Regions from separate parts of the Mesorhizobium sp. WSM4906 genome, predicted to be linked through region 3. Evidence: riboswitches for the same ligand, from Rfam matches in the RefSeq annotation. Region 3 holds a riboswitch; each other region holds the start of a gene.
The links. Region 3 has a riboswitch for cobalamin ahead of QAZ22_RS16985 (DUF1636 family protein). Riboswitches for the same ligand answer to the same signal wherever they lie in the genome.
Positions count from the first base shown of each region.

Region 1: another riboswitch for cobalamin. It lies ahead of bluB (5,6-dimethylbenzimidazole synthase); the one in region 3 lies ahead of QAZ22_RS16985 (DUF1636 family protein).
Region 2: another riboswitch for cobalamin. It lies ahead of QAZ22_RS23535 (ABC transporter ATP-binding protein); the one in region 3 lies ahead of QAZ22_RS16985 (DUF1636 family protein).

Region 1 covers NZ_CP121355.1:5,897,328-5,905,098, forward strand. The annotation lists gene dxs (1-deoxy-D-xylulose-5-phosphate synthase) at 1-1,274, opposite strand, end outside; gene QAZ22_RS28645 (pirin family protein) at 1,506-2,426, opposite strand; gene QAZ22_RS28650 (DUF2277 domain-containing protein) at 2,436-2,702, opposite strand; gene QAZ22_RS28655 (exodeoxyribonuclease VII small subunit) at 2,745-2,996, opposite strand; gene QAZ22_RS28660 (histone deacetylase family protein) at 3,000-3,926, opposite strand; cobalamin riboswitch at 4,042-4,221, shown strand; partial or broken gene bluB (5,6-dimethylbenzimidazole synthase) at 4,335-4,847, shown strand; gene QAZ22_RS28670 (hypothetical protein) at 5,027-6,007, opposite strand; partial or broken gene QAZ22_RS28675 (hypothetical protein) at 6,197-6,400, opposite strand; gene ribB (3,4-dihydroxy-2-butanone-4-phosphate synthase) at 6,694-7,771, opposite strand, start outside.
Region 2 covers NZ_CP121355.1:4,895,592-4,903,362, reverse strand. The annotation lists gene QAZ22_RS23550 (alanine racemase) at 1-286, shown strand, start outside; gene QAZ22_RS23545 (helix-turn-helix domain-containing GNAT family N-acetyltransferase) at 619-1,554, shown strand; gene QAZ22_RS23540 (AraC family transcriptional regulator) at 1,725-2,558, opposite strand; cobalamin riboswitch at 2,766-2,971, shown strand; gene QAZ22_RS23535 (ABC transporter ATP-binding protein) at 3,152-3,940, shown strand; gene QAZ22_RS23530 (ABC transporter substrate-binding protein) at 3,967-4,914, shown strand; gene QAZ22_RS23525 (iron ABC transporter permease) at 5,265-6,251, shown strand; gene QAZ22_RS23520 (phosphatidate cytidylyltransferase) at 6,359-7,294, opposite strand; gene QAZ22_RS23515 (lysophospholipid acyltransferase family protein) at 7,294-7,771, opposite strand, start outside.
Region 3 covers NZ_CP121355.1:3,572,921-3,580,691, reverse strand. The annotation lists gene nuoF (NADH-quinone oxidoreductase subunit NuoF) at 1-554, opposite strand, end outside; gene QAZ22_RS17015 (NADH-quinone oxidoreductase subunit E) at 565-1,872, opposite strand; gene QAZ22_RS17010 (NADH-quinone oxidoreductase subunit D) at 1,873-3,063, opposite strand; gene QAZ22_RS17005 (NADH-quinone oxidoreductase subunit C) at 3,073-3,678, opposite strand; gene QAZ22_RS17000 (NADH-quinone oxidoreductase subunit B) at 3,683-4,264, opposite strand; gene QAZ22_RS16995 (NADH-quinone oxidoreductase subunit A) at 4,255-4,620, opposite strand; gene QAZ22_RS16990 (winged helix-turn-helix domain-containing protein) at 4,957-6,156, shown strand; cobalamin riboswitch at 6,187-6,395, shown strand; gene QAZ22_RS16985 (DUF1636 family protein) at 6,435-6,860, shown strand; gene cobW (cobalamin biosynthesis protein CobW) at 6,863-7,771, shown strand, end outside.

The DNA of each region.
Region 1 (7,771 bases), 2.3 Mb from region 3:
ACGAAGCCGGCCCGGTCGATCGGGAAGCGCACCGGCAGCTTCTGGATCGCCACGTCATGCACGACCTGGTCGTAGGCGCGCTGCAGGAAGGTCGAATAGATGGCGGCGAACGGCTTGTAGCCTTCGGTGGCGAGGCCGGCAGCGAAGGTCACCGCGTGCTGCTCGGCAATGCCGACATCGAAGGTCCTGGTCGGGAACGCCTCGCCGAACAGGTCGAGGCCGGTGCCGCTCGGCATCGCGGCGGTGATCGCCACGATGCGGTCGTCCTCGCGCGCTTCCTGGATCAGGCTCTCGGCGAAGACCTTGGTGTAACTCGGCGCATTGGCCGGCGCCTTGGCCTGCGCGCCGGTGATGACGTCGAACTTGTTGACGCCGTGATATTTGTCGGCCGCCGCTTCCGCCGGCGCGTAGCCCTTGCCCTTCTGGGTCACGACATGGATCAGCACCGGGCCGTCGGCATTGTCGCGGACGTTCCTCAGCACCGGGATCAGGTGCTCGAGATTGTGTCCGTCGATCGGGCCGATGTGATAGAAGCCCATCTCCTCGAACAGCGTGCCGCCGGTGACGTAGCCTCGCGCATGCTCGACCGCGCGCGTGATGGCGCGGTCGGCGCGCTTGCCGAGATAGGACGACAGCTTCTTGCCGAAATCGCGCAAGCCCAGGTAGGCCTTGCCGGATGCGAGCCTGGCCAGATAGGCGCTCATGGCACCGGTCGGCGGGGCGATCGACATGTCGTTGTCGTTGAGGATGACGATCAGGCGGGCGTCGAGCGCGCCGGCATTGTTCATTGCCTCATAGGCCATGCCGGCGGACATGGCGCCGTCGCCGATGACAGCGATGACGTTGTTGCGACCGCCAGCGAGCTCGCGTCCCATGGCCATGCCGAGGCCGGCGGAAATCGAGGTCGAGGAGTGAGCTGCGCCGAATGGGTCGTATTCGCTCTCTGCCCGCCGGGTGAACCCGGAGAGACCACCCTCCTGGCGGAGCGTGCGGATGCGGTCGCGGCGGCCGGTCAGGATCTTGTGCGGATAGGCCTGGTGGCCGACATCCCAGATTAGCCGGTCTTCCGGCGTGTTGAAGACATAGTGCAGCGCAACCGTCAGCTCGACGACGCCGAGGCCCGCGCCGAGATGGCCGCCGGTGTGCGACACGGCATCGATCAGCTCAGCGCGCAGTTCCGTCGCCAGCTGCGGCAGCTCGCTTTCCTCAAGCGCCCGCAAATCCGCGGGGATGCGGACCTTGTCGAGGAGCGGCGTATCGGGCTTCGGGTTCACTCTGGTGCGGCCTGCTGAAATCTTAACGTTGCATCAGAGCGGTTAACCGTTTCACCGCACCGCTCTGTCTTTTCTGTTTCACGCAATTCCGGACGGAAAACCGCTTCACACTTTTCCCGGAATTGCTCCAATCTTCACAATATGCGCCTTGATCATGCGCGAAATATGCCGCCGGCGAGCGAATGTAAATGCGTGTCAGTGACGCGGTCGGCGCAGGATGTCCATCCTGCTCTAACCTTCCGGCAGCGGAATGAATTCTTCCTCATCACCAGGAACGATATCGAAGCGGCCTGTCTTCCATTCTTCCTTGGCCTGCTCGATGCGTTCCTTCGAGGACGAAACGAAGTTCCACCATATATAACGCTTGGAGCCCAGCGACGCTCCGCCGAACAGCATGAAATGCGCGCCGCGCTCCGACGTAACGACGATCTCCTCGCCCGGTTTGAACACCAGAAGCCGCTCGGCCGGGAAGCGGTCGCCGGCAATCGAAACCTCGCCCTCCAGCGTGTAGATGGCGCGCTCCTCGGCATCGGCCGGGATCTTCACGCTGGCGCCCGCCGCGAGCCGCAGATCGGCGTAGAGCGTTTCCGAGGCGGTCGTGACCGGCGAGCGCAGGCCGGAAAATTCACCGATGACGACGCGGCCGCTGACGCCCTCGGCGTCGATCTCGGGCAGGCGGATCACCGACGTGTTGGCGAACACCGGGGCGATTTCTTCCTGGTCGTCCGGCAGCGCAAGCCAGGTCTGCAGGCCGGAGATCGACATCGGCGCGCCGCGCAGCTCCTCCGGCGTGCGTTCCGAATGGACGATGCCGCGGCCGGCGGTCATCAGGTTCACGTCGCCTGGCGCGATCACCATCTCGGTGCCGAGCGAATCGCGATGCCTGATCTTGCCGTCGAACAGATAAGTGACGGTGGAGAGCCCGATATGCGGATGCGGACGCACGTCGATCGCGTGGCCGGCGCGCAGGATGGCCGGACCCATGCGGTCGAAGAAGATGAACGGACCGACCAGCCTGCGTTTCGCGGTCGGCAAGGCGCGGCGAACCTCGAAGCCGCCAATGTCCTTGGCGTTGGGGATGACCATCAATTCGATCTGGTCGCAGGAGAAGGCATCGCCGGCCTCAGGATCGTTACCCGGGAAGAAGCTCATGTCACGACCTCAGGCGAAGCGGAGCGCGGACCTGGCTTTCGCCTTGGCGGCCTCTTCCTCGCGATTGCGCGGATGCTGGGTGGTTTCGAGGCTGTCGAGCAGCTCGCGCGCGGCGGCCGCGATCGCCTCGACGGCGTGGTGGAAGGCATGCTCGTTGCGCTTGGACGGCTTGGTCGAGCCACTCAGCTTGCGCACGAACTGCAAGGCCGCGTCATGGACCTCGTCGTCGGTCGCCGGCGGATCGAAATTGAACAGGGTCTTGATGTTTCGGCACATGCTTGGACTCCTTGCCTGTTTCTCTCCCCCGCCGCTTCCGTTCTATTCGGCGTCGAGCGGCTCCGTTCCCACCGGCTTGCCGTCGCGCGACAGCCTGATCTTCTCGACCTTATCCTCGGCGGCCTTGAGCAGCCGGTCGCAGTGGGCCTTCAGCGCCTCGCCGCGTTCGTATATCCTGATCGACTGGTCGAGCGGGACATCGCCGCGCTCCAGATCATCGACGATCTTCTCCAGCGCGTCGAGCGCCTGTTCGAAGCTCATCGCCTTGACGTCTTCATTAGCTTCATCAGCCATAATTCATCCCTTCATCAGCCGCCCGACATGGGCGGCGACCGAAAATGCCAGTCCTTGCAGATCGTAGCCGCCCTCCAGCAGGCTGACGAGCCGGTTGCCGCTGTGGCGCCCGGCGCGATCCATCAGTTGGCCGGTTGCCCAGTCGAAATCATCCTCGGTCAGGTTGATCTCGGCCAGCGGATCGCGATGGTGCGCATCGAACCCGGCGGAAATGATGATCAGGTCCGGCTTGAACGCATCGATCGACGGCAGCACGCGCGACAGGAAGGCGTCGCGGAACGTGTCGCTGCCGGTGCTCGGCGCAAGCGGCGCGTTGACGATGTTGCCGGCGCCGGTTTCGCTTTTGGCACCGCTGCCAGGATAAAGCGGCATCTGGTGCGTCGAGCAATAGAGCACCGACGGATCGTCCCAGAAAATGTCCTGTGTGCCGTTGCCGTGATGGACGTCCCAATCGACGATGGCGACGCGCTCGGCCTGATGCTTCTTCTGCGCATGACGAGCGGCGATCGCCGCGGTGTTGAACAGGCAAAAACCCATCGCGGTGGTCTTTTCGGCGTGATGGCCGGGCGGGCGCGCGGCAACGAAGACATTGGCGGCGCGGCCCTCGAAGACATCGTCTATCGCCGCATTGGCGGCGCCGATCGCCGTCACCGCGGCCTGCCAGCTTTTCGGACTGGCGCTGGTGTCGGCGTCGATCGAGACGATACCGCTCGCAGGAATGGCCGCGCGGATGCGGGCAACAAAATCCTCCGGATGCGCGTAGAGGATCGTCGCCTCGTCGCCTTCCGGCGCCTTGACACGGTCGAGGGCCGAAAAAGCCTCGTCGTCCAGCACGCGTTCGATGGCGCGCAAACGGTCCGGCCGCTCGGGATGGCCGGGCGGCGTGAGGTGTTCCAGAAATACCGGATGGGTGTAGAGACGGGTAGCCATGGCCCCTAATCTAGGCACCTGTCGCCCGGATAGCTATGTTCCAGCACCGAATGATTGGGGAAAATCGCGCCGTGCCGTGTCGCTGGCGGCATTGGCGCGGCTTCCGCTTCACGATAAGGTCCCATCGCTGCCTGGTGCCCGCGGACGCGGGAGAATCGGGAACACGGTTGAATTCCGTGGCGTGCCCAACGCTGTGAGGGGGACCGCGCCGGCAAAAGCCACTGTCCTGGACGGGAAGGCGCCGGATGCGGGTCGATCCCGAGCCAGAAGACCGGCCCGGCAGACATGGTCGTCCGCATGGTCAGGCGGAAGACTGCTTTCGCAAGGGGACAAGCGATGCAGGCACGAACGGCCGCCACGAGCGGCGACGACTTTGACCAATTGGCGCGCGACGCCGTCTACCGGGCGATGTTCACAAGACGGGACGTGCGCAGCCATTTTGTTTCGGACGATCTCGACGATCGCGTGCTTGCGCGGCTGCTGACAGCCGCCCATCACGCGCCATCGGTCGGCTACATGCAGCCGTGGAACTTCATCGTCATCCGCGATGCGGCAAGGCGACGACAGGTGCGCGACCTGTTTCTGGCCGCGCGCGAGCAGGAACTGCCGGCGATCGAGGCGGAGCGGCAGGCGCTCTACCGCAAACTGAAGCTCGAGGGCATCTGCGAAAGCGCGCTAAACCTGTGCATCACCTGCGACCGACAGCGCTCGAAGAATTCGCCGCTCGGGCGCTGGCACAATCCGGAGATGGACCTCTACAGCACCGTCTGCGCGGTACAGAATTTCTGGCTGGCGGCGCGCGCCGAAGGCGTCGGCGTCGGTTGGGTGAGCATCATCGAAACCGAGGCGCTGAAGCGGCTCTTGTCGATCCCCGAGCATGTCACGCCGATCGCCTATCTCTGCGTCGGCCGCGTCTCGGCATTCGCGCCGAAGCCGGACCTCGAAGCGCATGGCTGGGGCAAGCGCCTGCCGCTGCCCGAGCTGGTGATGAGCGAAACCTTTTGCGGTGCCGGCGAGGCACAGCTCAAGTCGGCGATCGCCCGCCTTGGTTCGGGGGACGAGCGAAGCCGTGATCAGTCTGCCGTCGTGGAGGCTGCCATTCAAGCAGCCCGGGGCGAATCCCAGCGCGAGCCGCCGAAGGAGCCGAGCGCCTTGTCGCGAAGCTCCCTGAATTTCGACGAGGCCTCGGCCAGCCGCCCATCCCAGTCAGGATTCGGAACCTGGCCCTCGATGGTGTCGAAATAGACCTGCATCAGCGAAGCGATGGCGAAGGGTTCGATGAAGGCAGCCTTGAAAGCCCAGGCGAAGACGATGGCGAGCACGAAGGCCCAGCCGGCAAGCTGCCCCGGTATCACCCAGAGGATGGCGGCTGCCGGGGCCAGCATCAGCAGGAAGATGACGAAGGACACACCCCACATGATCACCGCCAGCCAGACGGCGTTCTTGACCATATGCTTGCCGTTCTGCGCGTAGAGCACGACGCCTTGCCTGGCGGTCTCGAACGGCGAGTTCGAATTGATGCGGATGTTATAGCCGAGGATGATCTCGTCGACATAGGTCAGCGACAGGCGGATGACCGTGTTGATGAAGCTGACGATGCCGCTCAAGCCGGGAATGGGCAGGAACGCCGCGATGCCGCCGATCAGGCCGGTGATGGCGCGGATGGCCCCCTTCACCAGCTGGTCGACGACGAAAAGAATGTTGGCCTCGGCGAAACGCTGGGTCACCACTTCCTTCGCATAGGCGATCTGGCCCTGGCCGTCGGGAACGTCGTGGCCATCGATCAGATGGACCATGACGGCGATGTGGCCGGCCTTGAGAACGTAGAGGATATATTCGCGGATCCAGTAGACGGCGATCGAGACGACGCCGAAGCCGACCACGCCGCCCCATAAGGCAAACGACATCGGTCCGTCCGGATCGGTGGAGATATGGCCTACGCCGTAGCCGACGCTGGCGCCGGTGCCGGTCGCCACGATGTAGGCCACCGTGATGCCGAAATAGACGATCATGCGAAAGACGATGAACGGCCATGTCCGCATCATGATGGACACCGACCGGCCGATGCTGAAGTCCCACATGGCCCCGACTCTCCCGCCCCGCGCATGACCCCGAAAATCGGAACCGATTTTCGGAAAGGATCATGCGCAAACATCAAAAGTGTTACAGCATCCTTTGCGCGTTCAAGGAACGCGCTGCGCTGTAAGAGAATGGCCGGAGAGGATGCGCTCAGGTCTGCGATTGTCAATTGCGGCGGCACCGTGACCGCCTCAAAACGGTGCACAACCCGGCGATATCGTTACCCGATCGTGCGGTCGGGGCTTTTTGCGCAAGCCTTCGAGCAGTTGCTTGAATGCCGCTATCGCCTTCTTCGACGTCGCTTCGGGGTCCCTGGAATTGGCGATGCGCTGCGAGGCCTGGCTGCTGGCGCCGTTGATCAGCCGCGCCGCGGTCTCGGGATCGAGATCGGGAAGACCGCCGGTCGTTCGTTTTCGCCAAAACCCATCGCCATCGCTCGAAACTAGCCGAAGCCTTTCAAACTTCGTCATTCCAGGGCGAAGCAGGAGCGAAGCTCCGTCGCGGAGACCCTGGAATCCATGCCGTTACCTTAGCCGTAGAGTGCAGCGAAGCAGAATTCTGCACCGTTGCAACGCGTCAAGGTCACGGAATGGATCCTCGGGTCTTCGCGCGTCGCTTTGCTCCTTGCTCCGCCCGTGGATGACGACGTCGCGGACGCTTCCGAACTTCCGGCGCATCCCTCGACAGCCTACAGAATCTCCGTCTTGGCGATATGGATGCCAAACCCTTCGAGGCCGACATAGTGGCGCTCGCGCGAGGCGATCAGGTTGATCGAGGAGATGCCGAGATCCCTGAGAATCTGGGCGCCAAGGCCGATCTCGCGCCACTCGCTCTCGCGCCGGCGCGCCTCCTCATGGTCCTCGCGCTCGCCGCTCATCGGGCGCCTGCGCTCCTGGTGGGCGACGCCGACCGAGCCTTCGCGCAGATAGACGATAACGCCGCGCTTGCGCTCGCCCATTGCCTTCATGATGTGATCCAGGCGGTGGCTGGTGCCGAAGACGTCGGTCACGACGTCCTCCGAATGCAGGCGCACCGGCACTTCCTCGCCGTCGCGGATGTCGCCGAAGACGACCGCGACGTGATGCATGGAATCCCAAGGCAGCGTGTAGGTGAAGACCTGCGCCTTGCCGCCGGGCGTGTCGATGTCGGAGCAGGCGACGCGCTCGACCAGCGTTTCCTTGCGCTGGCGGTAGGCGATGAGGTCGGCGACCGAAACCTGCTTAAGGCCATGCTGTTCCGCGAAAGCCTGAACCTCGGGGCCGCGCTTGACCGTGCCGTCGTCGTTGACCAGTTCGGAAATGACGCCGACCGGAGGCAGGCCAGCGAGCTTGCAGAGGTCGACCGCGGCCTCGGTATGGCCGGAACGCATCAGGACACCGCCTTCGCGCGCGATCAGCGGGAAGATGTGGCCGGGGCGTACGAAATCGGTCGGCCCGACATTGCCGTTGGCGAGGTTGCGAACAGTGAGCGTGCGGTCATCGGCGGAAATGCCGGTCGTGGTGCCGTGCTTGAAATCGACGCTGACGGTGAAAGCGGTGGTGTGGGCGGAATCGTTGTCGGCCACCATCGGCGCCAGGTTCAACCGCCGTGCCTCCTCGCGCGGCATCGGCGTGCAGACGATGCCGGACGTGTTGCGGACGATGAAGGCCATCTTTTCCGGCGTGCAGTGCACCGCGGCGACGATCAGGTCGCCCTCGTTCTCGCGCCCGTCATCGTCCATGACGACGACGATCTCGCCGCGCTCGAAGGCACGGATCGCTTCGACG
Region 2 (7,771 bases), 1.3 Mb from region 3:
AACGTTGCAGGCGCTCGGCCTCTTCCCGCGCAAGGGGTGCTATCTCTATGGCGGCAAGTGGATGGCCGAACCGCTGTTCCCTGAAGTCATGAAGCCGAGCGGGTTGATAGGGTTGTCGTCCAACCAGCAGTTCATGGGGTTGCCGGCCGGATCGGACGTGAAGCCGGGGGACTATGCTTTTCTGAGGCCGACGCAGAGCGAGGCCGTGCTGCAGCATTTCGGCTCGCTTGCGGTGTTTTCCGGCGGGCGCATCGTCGAATTCTGGCCGGCGCTGCCGATGGGGTGAGAGTGTGCCCGGGCCAATTTGGCGCCGGCATCCGCGACGTCGTCATCCTAGGGCGGAGCGACGCGAAGCGTCGCGCAGACCCTAGGATCCATGCCGTTACGTTCGCCGTAGGATGATGCGATGCAAACGAAGGACAGCCTACGCTGGTGCTCCAGCCCCAAGGTCTGCACCGTTGTGGGGCTCTAAAGTCACGGCATGGATTCCAGGGTCTGCGCGCGTCGCTTCGCTCCTTGCTCCGCCCTGGAATGACGAAGTTGTGTAGTGTCCCGCTCGCCTATTTATTGACTCAGTCAACTAAATGATTGATCCTGTCCGCGACAGGAGGAACTGCCATGACCATCCACGACCATCCCGGCAAGGAACGCATCGATGCGGTCCGTGCCTTCAACCGCTTCTATACCCGGCAGATCGGCGTGCTCGACGAGGGCTGGCTGAAAAGCAGCTTTTCGCTGACCGAGGCGCGGGTGCTCTACGAACTGGCCCATCGCGACGGGCTCGTCGCCAGCGACCTGGTGCGCGACCTTGGCCTCGACCCAGGCTATGTCAGCCGGCTGCTGAAGAAGTTCGAGGAGCGCGGCCTGGTCGAGCGCGCCGCTTCGGAGGCCGATGCGCGGCGCTCGCCGATCGCGCTGACCAAGGCAGGCAAGGAGGCCTTCGCGCCGCTCAACCAGGACTCGCACAACCAGGTGCGCGCGCTGCTCGATCGTCTGGCGCCGGCCGACCAGGAGCGCCTGGTCAAGGCGATGCGGACCGTGCAGGACCTGCTCGGCGACAAACCCGAACCCAAGGTGCCCTATATCTTGCGGCCGCTGCAGGTCGGCGACATCGGTTGGGTCACGCACCGCCAGGGCCTGCTCTACGCGCAGGAATATGGCTGGGACGAGACCTACGAAGCGCTGGTCGCCGAGATCCTCGGCGAGTTCGTCAAGAATTTCGTCCCGCAATGGGAGCGCAGCTGGATCGCCGAACGCGAAGGCGAGGTGGTCGGCTCGGTCTTCGTTGTCCGCAAATCGCCCAAGGTGGCGAAGCTCAGGCTGCTCTATGTCGAGCCCTCGGCGCGCGGCTTGGGCATCGGCGCACGCCTGGTCGACGAGTGCATCGCCTTCGCGCGCGCCAAGGGCTACAAGACGCTGACGTTGTGGACCAACGACATACTGGGTTCGGCCCGCCGCATCTACCAGGCGGCGGGCTTCAAGCTGGTCGAGGAAGAGCGCCACCATTCCTTCGGCAAGGATTTGGTCGGCCAGACCTGGAATCTGGAGCTTTAGTTAGCTCTTTCCCTTCTCCCCTTGTGGGAGAAGGTGGATCGGCGCGCAGCGCCGAGACGGATGAGGGGTATTCCAGGGAACGCCGGCGTCTCATTCCGCTGGAACACCCCTCATCCATCGCCTTCGGCGACACCTTCTCCCACAAGGGGAGAAGGGGGAAGCCGCAGCACTCAGCCCTTCACGGGCACCCAGATTTCCAGCCCGCCATTGCCGCTGCGTGCATCGAATTCCGGCCCGTAGCGTTCGAATTCCGGGGCGTCGGCGATCTCGTGTCCCGAGGCCGGCAGCCATTTGTTCCAGATCGTGTTGACGGTGCGGCGGATGGTCGAGATGTGCTCGCGATGCGGGAACACCGCGTATTTCTGCGCCGGCACCCGCACCCGGAAGAACTCCTTGGGCAGGTCGGAGAAATCGCTCACCTCGACACCGGCGATGTAGTCGAAATTGCCGGCATCGTCGCCATTGACGCAGACGCCGTAGGCGACGTCGCCGACCTCGCCGGGGATGTGGCCGATATAGGGGCCGAAGCGCTGCCACAGCATCGGGATGCCGGCGCTGCTCTCGCAGCTGTAGCGCTCGCCGAGACCGGCGATGAGGAAGGGCCGGCTGGTCTCGAAGCGCGGCGGTTCGAGTGCGGCGAGAAATGAACTGTCCATCAGGATAGGCTCCACGAGGTCGAGATTTTGGGTCGAGCCCTGCGCGCGCACCAGTTCCGGCGTGGTGCCGAACTGCTCGCGGAAAGCCCGCGTGAAAGCCTCATGCGAGTTGTAGCCGGCATCGAGCGCGACCGACAGGATGTCGGGCGCGCCGCCCGCAAGCTTGCGCGCCGCTTCGCTGAGCCGGCGCGCCCGCACGTAGCCCATCACCGACCGTCCGGTCGCGGCGCCGAAGGCGCGCGTCACATGGAAGCGCGACACGCCGCTGCTTGCCGCGACATCGTCGAGCGAAATCGCATCGGGCAGACGGCTTTCGACAAACCACAGCGCTTTCTCGGTCGGGTTCATGGCTCCTCGCATTTGGCGGGGCGACACTAGCCACCGCGCCGACAGCCAGTTTGATCGAAATTGCGCGGTGAGCGAAGTCGAAACGATGTTGACAAACGAAGGCGGCATTCTCTAGTGCGTAACGTTATTACATAACGAAGGGAGAACAAAATGGCAGCTGTAGTGAGGGGATGCGCGGCAGCCCGTTGCGACTCGCACGCGGACAACCTACGATGGCGGCGTCATGGTCCCTGAGCCGCAAGGCAAGGGGTGAAAAGGGAACACGGTGAGACCTGCTTCGGGTCGAGGCCGTGGCTGCCCCCGCAACTGTGAGCGGCGAGCTCCATCCGAACGCCACTGGCCGGCAAGGCTGGGAAGGCGGATGGCGCAACGACCCGCGAGCCAGGAGACCTGCCATCGACACGAGTTGACCGGACGGGGTGTGCCGGGAGGAGACGCGGGCACCGGCCTTGTCGGCCGGCTCGTCCCAGCATCCTTCCGTCGCCATTTTTGGAGAGTGACGGAATGCTGGACGGCTCCATCGATCGTATCCATCAAGCCATCGGATATGCGGCCTGGAGATACCATCCGGGCGACCTGGCGGGGCTTGGCTCGTGATGCCGCCGGTCCTCGAAGCCCGTGGCCTCGGCGCGACGGCCAACGGCCGCGCGCTGGTCGACAATGTCAGCCTGTCGCTGGCGGCCGGCGAGCGGCTGGCCATCGTCGGCCCCAACGGCGCCGGCAAGACGACGCTGCTGCGCATGCTGTGCGGCGCTCTGTCGCCGAGCCACGGCGAGGTCCGCTTGGCCGGACGTCGGCTGGACAGGATCACCACGGCCGAGCGCGCCCTCAACATCGCCGTCGTCGGCCAGACAGACCAGCCGGATCCGCGACTTGCCGTCATCGACTATGTCGAGCTTGGCCGCGTCCCGCACGCCGGCCTGAGGCGCCGGCACCACGACCGCGACATCGTCGTCGAAGCGCTGCGGCGGACCGGGCTCTTGCCGCTGCTCGCGCGCACCATCGGCTCGCTGTCCGGCGGCGAACGCCAGCGCGCGCAGCTCGCCCGCGCTATCGCGCAGGAGCCGAAAATCCTGTTCCTCGACGAGCCGACCAACCACCTCGATCCGCGCGCCCGCGGCGAGCTGCTCGGCCTGGTGGCCGGCTTCGACATGACCGTCGTCGCCGTGCTGCATGATCTCGCTCTGGTGGCGCCCTTCGCCACCCGTGTCGCGGTGATGAGCAACGCCCGGCTGCACGCGCTGGCGCCGCCGCGCCAGGCGCTGGCGCAGCCGCTCATCCGCGAGGTCTTCGGCATCGACGTGCTGCATCTGCAGCACCCGACCGAAGACCGCGAGCTCACCGTCTTCGACCTTGCCGGTCGCGCCGCCTCGTCATCCTGAACCGTCCAAACAAGGAGCATCTTCCGATGAAACGCCTCGTGCCGTCCTTTGCCTTGTCGCTTTTCGCCTCGGCGGCTGTTGCCTTCCCGGTTACCGTCGACAGTTGCGGCAAGCCGCTCACCTTCGACGCCCCGCCGAAGCGCGCCGTCATCCAGGACCTCAACATGGCCGAGATGGCTTTCGCGCTGAAGCTGCAGCCGTCTATCGTCGGGCTCACCGGCATCACCGGCTGGTACAAGGTCGGCCCCGAATTCAAGGCTGAGCAAGGGTCTATTCCGGAGCTCGCGCCGAAATATCCGACGCTCGAAAACCTCGTCGCCGTCGAGCCCGATTTCTTCTTCGCCGGCTGGTATTACGGCATGAAGCCGGGCGGCGAGGTCACGCCCGACACGCTCGCCCCGCACGGCATCAAGACGCTGGTGCTGACCGAGAGCTGCGTCCATCTCGACAAGAACCGGCCCGCCGCCTCGATGGACCTGCTCTTTGGCGATGTCGAGAAGCTCGGCAAGATCTTCGGCAAGGCGGCCGAGGCGGAGAAGCTGGTCGCCGGCTGGAAAACCGAGCTCGCCGACATCAACGCCAAGGTGGGCGACCGCAAGGGCACGCGCGTGTTCCTCTACGACTCCGGCGAGGACAAGCCCTTCACCGCCGGCAAGTTCGCCATCCCCAACGCGATGATCGCCGCCGCGGGCGGCGAAAACATCATGGCCGATATGGAAACGAGCTGGGGCAACACCGACTGGGAGACGGTCGCTTCGCGCAATCCGCAATTCCTCATCCTGCTCGACTCCCAGGATGGCGGCGGCTATCGGAAGCTGCTCGATTTTCTCAAGGCGCATCCGGCGATGAAGGAGACCGACGCGGTCAGGAACGAGCACTTCGTGGCGCTGCGCTACGCCGAACTGACGCCCGGACCCGCCAACATCGAGGCGATCGGCAAGATCGCCAGGGCCATGCATCCGGAAGCGTTCTGAGGTCTTGCGTTCAGATGGCCTGAGATGCTCCCGTTGACTGATCGCCTGCCTCGGAGATTGGCCGAAACGCCCGCGACGTCGTCATCCACGGGCGGAGCAAGGAGCGAAGCGACGCGGCGCAGACCCGAGGATCCATGCCATGACGCAGAGGCGCCGCCACGGTGCAGAATTCTGCTCCGTGGCACCCTTCGCGCGAGGTCACGGCATGGATTCCAGGGTCTCCGCGACGGAGCTTCGCTCCTGCTTCGCCCTGGAATGACGAAGTCGCGGAGGCTTCGGACAATCGCGAAGGCAAGCAAGGCGATGACAGGTCTGACGGCGTGACCTTGCACCGATCCTTCACCCTCGCGATGACGCTGGGCGCGATCCTTCTGGTCGCGCTCGCGCTGCTGTCGATCGCCTATGGCTCGACGCTGATACCGCTTCGCGAGGTTGTCGGCGCCCTGGCGCGTGCGGCCGGTCTGGACGGCCGGGCCGTGCCGGGACCTGTCGGCGGCATCGTCGTCGACCTCAGGCTGCCGCGCACGCTGCTGGCGATCTCCGTTGGCGCCGGCCTCGGTGTCGTCGGCGTGCTGCTGCAGACCGTCACCCGCAACGACCTCGCCGACCCGTTCCTGTTCGGCCTCTCCTCGGGCGCCGCCGCCGGCGCGGTCTCGGTCATCACCATCTTCGGCGACAGTTTCGGCATCTGGACCTTGCCGGTGGCGGCCTTCACCGGCGGCATACTGGCGGCGGCCATCGTGCTTCTGCTCGTGTCGCGGGTGAGAGGGCAAGGGCCCGAGCGGCTGATCCTCGCCGGGCTCGCCGTTTCCTTCATGTTCACCGCCTTAACCAACTACCTCGTCTTCGCCGGTGACCAGCGCGCCGCCCATTCGGTGCTGTTCTGGACCATGGGCGGGCTCGGTCTCGCCCGCTGGGACAATATCGGCCTGGCGGCGCTGGGCGCCGGCATCATCCTTGCCTACGGGCTCTGGAACCACCGCCGCTTCGATGCCTTCCTCGCCGGTGAAAATGCTGCCGAAAGCCTCGGCGTGCCTGTGGCGGGCATGCGCCGCAAGACATTCCTCATCGCCGCTCTGGCCACTGCTATCCTCGTTGCGGTGGCCGGCGTCATCGGCTTCGTCGGGCTGATGATCCCGCATCTCGGCCGTCCGCTCGCGGGTCCGCTGCATCGGCCGCTGATAGCGATCTGCGCGCTGTTCGGCGCGATCCTTCTGCTCGCCAGCGATCTGCTCGCCCGTACGCTGCTGCCGCCGCAGGAACTGCCGATCGGCATCATCACCAGCTCGCTCGGCGCTTTCTTCGTCGTCACGCTGCTGATGCGCAGGCGGCTTTAAAGCAATTCCAGGAAAGGTGTGAGCGGCTTTCCGTCCGCAATTGCGCAAAAACAAAGAGATAGAGTGGTTCGCCGTTTCCGTGAAACGGTGAAACGCTCTAGCCGCGATCACACCGTCCAGAAATAGCGCACGATGTGGAAGAAGATCGGCGCGGCGAAGACCAGGCTGTCGGTCCGGTCGAGCATGCCGCCATGGCCCTCGATCAGGTGGCCCCAGTCCTTGACCCCCTGGTCGCGCTTGATGGCCGAGGCGACGAGCCCGCCGAGGAAGCCCATCGTGCAGGCGACGAAGGCGACGGCCGAAGCCTGCAGCGGCGAGAACGGTGTGATGAAGGAGAGCAGCGCGCCGAGCAGGCTCGACGCGACCAGCCCGCCGATCAGGCCCTCCCAGGTCTTCGACGGCGAGACGTTGGGTGAGAAGCGGTGTTTTCCAAACAGCTTGCCGAAGATGTACTGCAGCACGTCGCTGCCCTGCACGACGATGATCAGGAAGGCGATGAGCAAGAGATTGCGGCCCTCGAAGCCCGGCACGTTGAGCGTCAGCAGGGCAGGGACATGGCTGACGCAGTAGACCGAGATCATGATTGCCCATTGCTGAGCCGACACGCGCTCCAGGAAGCGCTCGGTATCGCCATGCAGCGCCGTGATCGCCGGCATCAGCAGGAAGCAGTAGACCGGGATGAAGATGACGAACAGGCCGTACCAGGCCGTCCACACCAGCCAGTACTGGAACGGAATGACGATGCCGAACATGCCGAGCAGCACCCAATGGTCGCTGCGGCGGCTATGCGTCAGCGTCACGAATTCGCGCAGCGCCGCGAACGAGATCAGTGCGAACAGGATGGTCATGCCGTAGCGGCCGAAGAAGAAGGCGACCGTCATCAGCGCCACCATCACCCACCAGGCGTTGATGCGCTGCGTGAGGTTGACGAGCGTCGCGCTCAGCGGCTTCGGCGCGCGCGCCGACAACACGGCGGCGGTGGCGCTGGCGGTGGTGAGCACCACGAAGAGTCCGATAATGAGAATGCTGATTTCGTGGCGCATCAATCGTCTCGGTCGGGGCGCGGATTGAGCGCCAGAAGTGCTGCGCGGGCGCGCTCGAGGAAGGCGCGGCGTTCCTCGCCCGGCGCCACCGCCACCGGCGCGCCGAAGACGACGCGGCAAAGCAGCGGCACCGGCAGGAACTGGCCCTTGGGCAGCACGCGCGACATGTTCTCGATCCAGCACGGGATCAATTCGACATCGGGCCGCGCCATCGACAGGTTGTAGAGCCCTGAGCGGAACGGCAGCAGCTCGTCGCTCATGTTGCGCGTGCCTTCCGGGAAGATGATCAGCGAATGGCCCTGGTCGAGAACCGAGAGCATGACGGAGATCGGGTTCTCTTCCGGGCTCGTCCATTGCCGGCTGATCAGCACGGAGGACAGCATGTCCTCGGCGATGAAGCGGCGCAGCCGCGACTTTCCCCAATATTCGGCGGCGGCCACCGCGTGCGTTATCGCGCGCTCCTTCTCGCTGAGGCAT
Region 3 (7,771 bases):
TTGCCTTCCAGGCTTTCGAGCAGCGCCGTCTCCTCGCCGCAGATATAGGCGCCGGCGCCATGGTGCATGTAGACGTCGAAGTCGTAGCCGGACGTGTTGTTCTTGCCGATGAGCTTCGCCGCATAGGCCTCGTCGATGGCCCGCTGCAGCGCCTCGCGCTCGCGAATGAACTCGCCGCGCACATAGATATAAGCGGCGACCGCACCCATGGCGAAGCCGGCGACCAGCGCGCCCTCGACCAGCGTATGCGGATCGTTGCGCAGAATGTCGCGGTCCTTGCAGGTGCCCGGCTCGGATTCGTCGGCGTTGATGACCAGATAGGCCGGCCTGCCGTCGCTTTGCTTGGGCATGAACGACCATTTCAGGCCGGTCGGGAAACCGGCGCCGCCGCGGCCGCGCAGGCCGCTCGCCTTCATCTCGTTGATGATCCAGTCGCGCCCCTTGGCGATGAGGCCGGGCGTGTCGTCCCAGATGCCGCGCGCCTGCGCTCCGGCCAGCGACTTGTCGAAGAGGCCGTAGATGTTGGTGAAGATGCGGTCTTTGTCCTGGAGCATTTCTCGTCCCTCAGACCGGCTTCTTGCCGAAGACGCGGATGTATTCGGCGACGCCGCCCTTGGCGAGCGCCTTGGCCTGCTTCACCCAGTCGTCGCGCTCGATGCGGCCGCGGAAATTGAGATAGCCGTCGACCCATTCGCGCTCGGCCTTCTTCCACGAGGCAACCTGCGCGAAAGTGTAGATGCCGAGCGAATGCAAGGTGCCCTCGATCTTCGGACCGACGCCGGAAATCAGCTTCAGATCGTCGACCGCTGCCGGCCGCTCGATGCCGGCCGGGCGGTTCTTGTCCTCAAGCGAGGGCTTAGCCGCCTTGGCGGCGGGCTGCTTGGTTTCGGGTGACTTGAAGGCGGAAGCCGGTTCGGCCTTGATCGCCGGCCCGCTGCGCGGCTTCGAAACCCCTTCGACTTCCGGATCAGCCTGGTTGGCATTGGCGGCGGAGTGGCGCGGTGCCCTGACACTGGCAGCCTTCTCTGTGGCGGGCGAAACCTTGACCGGCGACGGCGTCGTCAACGCCGGACTGGTTTCGGGCGCATCGGTCTTCGGCTTGCTGGATTTCGATGGCCCGACCGGAGCCGAGGGCGCCGGCGCCGCAGGTGTCTGCGAGACGACGGCGGCCGGCGCGGCAGCCGGCGCCGAGGCCGCAGCCTCCTTGGCCGCCTTCGCCGCTGCCTTGGCTTCCTTGTCGCGGGTCGACTTCAGGATCGCCTTCTCGCTCTTCAGTGTCGTCAGTCCGGACGCAGGCTCGGAGCCGGTACGGCCGTTCTGCGGACCCGGCTTAACTTCCGCGCCCTTGCCCGCTTCATAGAGATCGATGATCTCGGCGAGGCGTTCCGGCGTCAGGTCCTCGAACGTGTCCTTGAAGATCATGACCATCGGCGCGTTGACACAGGCGCCGAGGCATTCGACCTCCTCCCACGACAGTGTGCCCTTTTCGTTGGTGTGGAACTGATCGTGATGGATCTTCGACCGGCAGACATCCATCAGTGCTTCGGAGCCGCGCAGCATGCAGGGCGTTGTGCCGCAGACCTGGATATGGGCGCGGGTGCCGACCGGATTGAGCTGGTACTGCGTGTAGAAGGTCGCGACCTCGAGGCCGCGGATGCGCGGCATGCCGAGCATGTCGGAGATCGTCTCGATCGCCGCCTTGGTGACCCAGCCTTCCTGTTCCTGCGCCAGCATCAACAAGGGGATGATGGCTGATTGCTCGCGTCCCTTGGGATATTTGGCGATCCACTGCTTGGCCGCCGCCGCATTCTCCTTGTTGAAGGTGAAGGACGCTGGCTGGACGCTGGCTTCTGCGAGACGGCGGACTGACATTTAGCGATCGACCTCACCAAACACGATGTCGAGGGAGCCAAGAACGGCGGTGACGTCGGCCAGCATGTGGCCGCGGCACAGGAAATCCATGGCCTGCAGATGCGCGAAGCCTGGCGCCCGCAGCTTGCAGCGATAGGGCTTGTTGGTGCCGTCGGAGACGAGATAGACGCCGAACTCGCCTTTCGGCGCCTCGACGGCCGCATAGACCTCGCCGGCCGGCACGCGGTAGCCCTCGGTATAGAGCTTGAAGTGATGGATCAGCGCTTCCATCGAGCGCTTCATCGCCGCGCGCTTCGGCGGCACCACCTTGCCGTCGAGGTTCGACACCGGGCCGCTGCTCTCCTTGCCGAGCAGCAGATCGACGCATTGGCGCATGATCTTCGCCGACTGGCGCATCTCTTCCATGCGCACGAGATAGCGGTCGAAGCAGTCGCCGTTCTTGCCGACCGGGATGTCGAAATCCATCTCGGAATAGCATTCATAGGGCTGCGCCTTGCGCAGGTCCCAGGCAGCGCCCGAGCCGCGCACCATCACGCCGGAAAAACCCCAGGCCCAGGCGTCGGCCAGCGACACCGTGCCGATATCGACATTGCGCTGCTTGAAGATGCGGTTGGGCGTGAGCAGCGCGTCGAGGTCGTCGATCGACTTCAGGAACGGGTCGATCCACTTGCCGATATCCTCGATCAGCTTCTGCGGCAGGTCCTGGTGCACGCCGCCCGGCCGGAAATAGGCCGCATGCATGCGCGAGCCGGAGGCGCGCTCGTAGAACACCATCAGCTTTTCGCGTTCGACGAAGCCCCATAGCGGCGGGGTGAGCGCTCCGACGTCCATCGCCTGCGTCGTCACATTGAGGATGTGCGACATGATGCGGCCCATTTCGGAATAGAGCACGCGGATCAGCTGGCCGCGCTTCGGCACCTCGATACCGAGCAGCCGCTCGGCGGCCAAAGCGAAGGCATGCTCCTGGTTCATCGGCGCGCAATAGTCGAGCCGGTCGAGGTAGGGCACGGCCTGCAGGTAGGTCTTGGCCTCGATCAGCTTCTCGGTGCCGCGATGGAGCAGGCCGATATGCGGATCGACGCGGTCGACAACCTCGCCGTCGAGCTCAAGAACCAACCGCAAAACACCGTGCGCTGCAGGGTGTTGAGGCCCAAAGTTAATGTTGAAATTGCGGACGGAGGTCTCAGCCATTCTGGCGCCTCAATTCGTCTTGGCTTTTTCGTCCCCCGGCAGGACGTAGTCCGTCCCTTCCCAGGGAGAAAGAAAATCGAAATTGCGGAATTCCTGCTTGAGCTCGACCGGCTCGTAGATCACGCGCTTCGCCTCGTCGTCGTAACGCACCTCGACGAAGCCGGTCAGCGGAAAATCCTTGCGCAGCGGATGGCCGTCAAAGCCGTAGTCGGTGAGGATGCGCCGCAGGTCCGGATGGCCGGAGAACAGCACGCCGTAGAGATCGTAGGTCTCGCGCTCGTACCAGTCGGCGCCGGGGTAGACTGAGGTCAGCGACGGCACCAGCGTCTCTTCGTCGGCCTGGACCTTGAGGCGGATGCGCCCATTCTGCTTGGGCGACAACAAGTGGTAGACGACGTCGAAGCGCTTGGCCCGCGACGGGTAGTCGGCCCCGCAGATGTCGATGATCGAGATGAACTGGCAGCGCGGATCGTCGCGCAGGAAGGTCGCCACCTCGATCAGATTGCCCGGCTCGACGGAAACCGTCAGCTCGCCATAGGCAAGCACGGCTTCGCCGATACGGCCGGAGAGCTTCTCGCCGAGATAGGTGGAGAGTTCGTTCAACGCCAAGGCCATTGGTTCACCGTTCGATCGTGCCGGTGCGGCGGATCTTCTTCTGCAACAGAAGAATGCCGTAGAGCAGCGCTTCCGCGCTCGGCGGGCAGCCGGGGACATAGATGTCGACCGGCACGATGCGGTCGCAGCCGCGCACCACCGAATAGGAATAATGGTAGTAACCGCCGCCATTGGCGCAAGAGCCCATCGAGATGACGTAGCGCGGCTCCGGCATCTGGTCGTAGACCTTGCGCAGCGCCGGCGCCATCTTGTTGGTCAGCGTGCCGGCCACGATCATGATGTCGGACTGGCGCGGAGACGCGCGCGGCGCGACGCCGAAGCGCTCGCTGTCGTAGCGCGGCATCGAGGTGTGGATCATCTCGACCGCGCAGCAGGCGAGGCCGAAGGTCATGAACATCAGCGAGCCGCTGCGCGCCCAGGTGATCAGCGCTTCGGTCGAGGTGACGAGGAAGCCCTTGTCGGCCAGTTCATTGTTGATTTCCAGGAAGAAGGGATCGTCCTCCCCCACCGGCCTGCCGGTGTTGGGATCGATGATGCCCTTGGGCTTCGGCGCGACGAGGGTGCCTGAACTGTCGTTCAATCCCATTCCAGCGCTCCTTTTTTCCATTCATAGGCAAAGCCGATGGTCAGCACCGCCAGGAACACCATCATCGACCAGAAGCCGAGCATGCCGACCTTCGAGAAGGACACCGCCCATGGGAACAGGAAGGCGACCTCGAGATCGAAGATGATGAACAGGATCGACACCAGGTAGAAGCGGATGTCGAATTTCATGCGGGCGTCGTCGAAGGAGTTGAACCCGCATTCATAGGCGGAAAGCTTTTCCGGGTCGGGATTGCGGTAGGCCACCAGGAACGGCGCGATGATCAGCGCGAGACCGACGACCATCGCCACTGCGATGAAGAGGACGATGGGCAGATACGAACTTAGGAGTGCGCTCATGCGGCGACTTTCCTTTGGCGGGCCAGTTCACTTTGATTACAGCAACGGACTCTAATGCGGAAGCGTGACAGTTTAACCGCTGAACCGTTTTAAAGGGGCCCATGCTGCAACGCGGCGAGGGTTAGCGCAGCGGTTTCGGCGACGCAAGTCAAACCTTGTTCAAAATCCGGCGCTGGACGCCATATCGGAAGAAACTGGTCCGATCCGCTCCTGTTTGATTTCCTTCACTTTTTACTCCACTTTTCTCTCCTGACATATCTCCCGCCATTTGCCTGCTAGCATGGCTGGAATCACCGGCCGGGAAACATGTAAACGGATCGAGGCAAAGGCACCTTGATGAAGGAAAAAATCTCTCTTCGCATGGCCAGGCGCATCGCGCTCGGCGCGCAGGGTTTCACGGACCCTCGTCCGGGCGGCGAGCCCAACCGCCGGCACCTCGCCCGCGTGCTCTCCCGGACCGGCCTGCTGCAGATCGATTCCGTCAGCGCGGTGGTGCGCGCCCATTACATGCCGCTCTATTCGCGCCTCGGCCCCTACCCGCTTGCGCTGCTGGACAATGCAGCCGTGACCCGCAAGCGCGCCATCTTCGAATATTGGGCGCACGAGGCGTCGTTCCTGCCGGTCGAGACCTATCCGCTCCTGCGCTGGCGCATGCAGCGCGCCGAACGCGGCGAGGAAATGTATCTCGGCCTCGCCAAATGGGGTCGTGAGCGCAAGACGATGATCGACGAGATCTATAAAGAAGTCGCAGAACGCGGGCCGATCGCCGCCTCCGACATCGAGGGCCACAAGGGCAATGGCGGCTGGTGGGGCTGGAGCGAGGCCAAGCACGCCTTCGAATGGCTGTTCTGGGCCGGACGCATCACCACCGCTTACCGGCGCGGCTTCGAGCGCTACTACGACCTGCCCGCGCGCGTTTTGCCGCAGGCCGTGCTCGACCTGCCTGTACCCTCGGTCGAGGACGCGCATCGCGAATTGCTGCGCATTTCCGCCCGCGCCCATGGCATCGCCACCTATGGCGACTTGCGCGACTACTTTCGTCTGGCACCCGGCGACACCAAAGACAGGATCGAGGAACTGGTCGAGGCTGGCGAGTTGCTGCCGGTGCGGGTCGAGGGCTGGGACAAGACCGCTTACCTCCACAAGGACGCCCGCCTCCCGCGCCGGGTCGAGGCGCGCGCGCTGCTCGCCCCGTTCGACCCCGTCGTCTTCGAGCGCACGCGGACGGAAAAGCTCTTCGACTTCCGCTACCGCATCGAGATCTACACGCCGGCCGAAAAGCGCCAATACGGCTATTACGTGCTGCCCTTCCTGCTCGGCGACCGGATCGTCGCGCGTGTCGACTTGCGGGCCGATCGCCCGGCCAGCGTGCTGCGCGTCCACGCCGCCTACGCTGAAGCTCACGCTCCGCCCGAAACGGCGGCCCAATTGCTCGAAGAGCTGAAGCAGATGCAATCCTGGCTCGGCCTGGAGGCGATCGAGGTGACGCCGGCCGGCGACCTTGGACCGGCGCTGGCCGACATCCGGGTGTCGTAGCCGCGCGTTGACAGGCGCATAGCCGTAAGCCTAAATCCTGACCCAGACGGTCTCCTCCCGGCAAAGGGAGGAGCCAAGAGGGAATGCGGTGCGGAGTTGAAAAATTCCAAATCCGCGGCTGTCCCCGCAACTGTGAGCGACGAGCCTCAGCCGAAAACCACTGGGATGTCCCCGGGAAGGCGGCACGAGAAGGCGATGACCCGCGAGCCAGGAGACCTGCCGTCTGAGACTTTAAGTATCCGAACGCCCGGCGGGTTTTCCGGGCAAGGAGCCTGGTTTTGGATCGCAACGGCAGTTTCCCGGCAAACAGTGCGGACATTTCGTCCGAGTCCGACGCGTTGGCCGGCGTGACCGTCATCGTCTGCTCGTCCTGCCGCGACGAGAGCGGTTCGGACGCGCATCCGCGCGCCGGCGCCCTGCTGGCCGAGGACACGCGCAGCGCAGCGTCGGGCCAGGATATCCGCATCCGCACTGTCGAATGCCTCGGCAATTGCAAGCGCCGCCTGAGCGCCGCGCTCCTGCGCGACGGCTGCTGGAGCTATGTCTTCGGCGACCTGGAAACGAACAGCGGCGCCGACCTCGTCGCCGGCGCGAAGCTCTTCGCCACATCGACCGATGGCCTCATTCCGTGGCGCGGCCGGCCCGATTCCCTCAAACGCGGCCTGGTTGCCCGCATCCCGCCTCTCGATCTCCTGAAGGACTGACCATGAACGCTTCCGTTTCCCGTGTTCCGTGCACCGTCGTCACCGGCTTCCTCGGCGCCGGCAAGACGACGCTGATCCGCAACCTGCTCGAAAACGCCAAGGGCAAGCGGCTGGCGATCATCGTCAACGAGTTCGGCGACGTCGGCATCGACGGCGAGATCCTGAAAGGCTGCGGCATCGACACCTGCCCGGAGGAGAACATCGTCGAGCTCGCCAACGGCTGCATCTGCTGCACCGTGGCGGACGATTTCGTGCCGGCGCTCGACCAGATCCTGTCGCGCTCGCCGAAGGTCGACCACATCCTGATCGAAACCTCCGGCCTGGCGCTGCCGAAGCCGCTGGTTCAGGCCTTTCAGTGGCCGACGGTCAAGAGCCGCGTCACCGTCGACGGCGTCATTGCCGTGGTCGACGGCCCGGCGTTGGCAGACGGCCGCGTCGCCTCCGACATGGACGCGCTCCAGGCGCAGCGCGCTGCCGACGATTCCCTCGACCATGACGATCCGGTCGAGGAGGTGTTCGAGGACCAGATCGCCTGCGCCGACCTGATCATCCTGTCGAAGAGCGACCTGATGGACGCGGCTGGCTCGGAGCGCGCCAACGCCGTCATCGGCGAGCATGTGGCGCGTGCCGTGAAGGTGGTGCCGACGACGCACGGCAAGGTCGATCCGTCGGTCCTGCTCGGCCTCGGCCTTGCCGTCGAGGACGACATCGAGAACCGCAAGACCCATCATGACGACGAGCTCGACCACGAGCATGACGATTTCGACTCCTTCGTCATCGATATCCCGTCGATCTCGCATCCGGACGAGCTGGCAAAACGCGTCGCCCTCGCCGCCGAGCAGGAAAACGTGCTGCGCGTGAAAGGCTTCGTCGAGGTCGGCGGCAAGCCGATGCGGCTGCTGCTGCAGGCC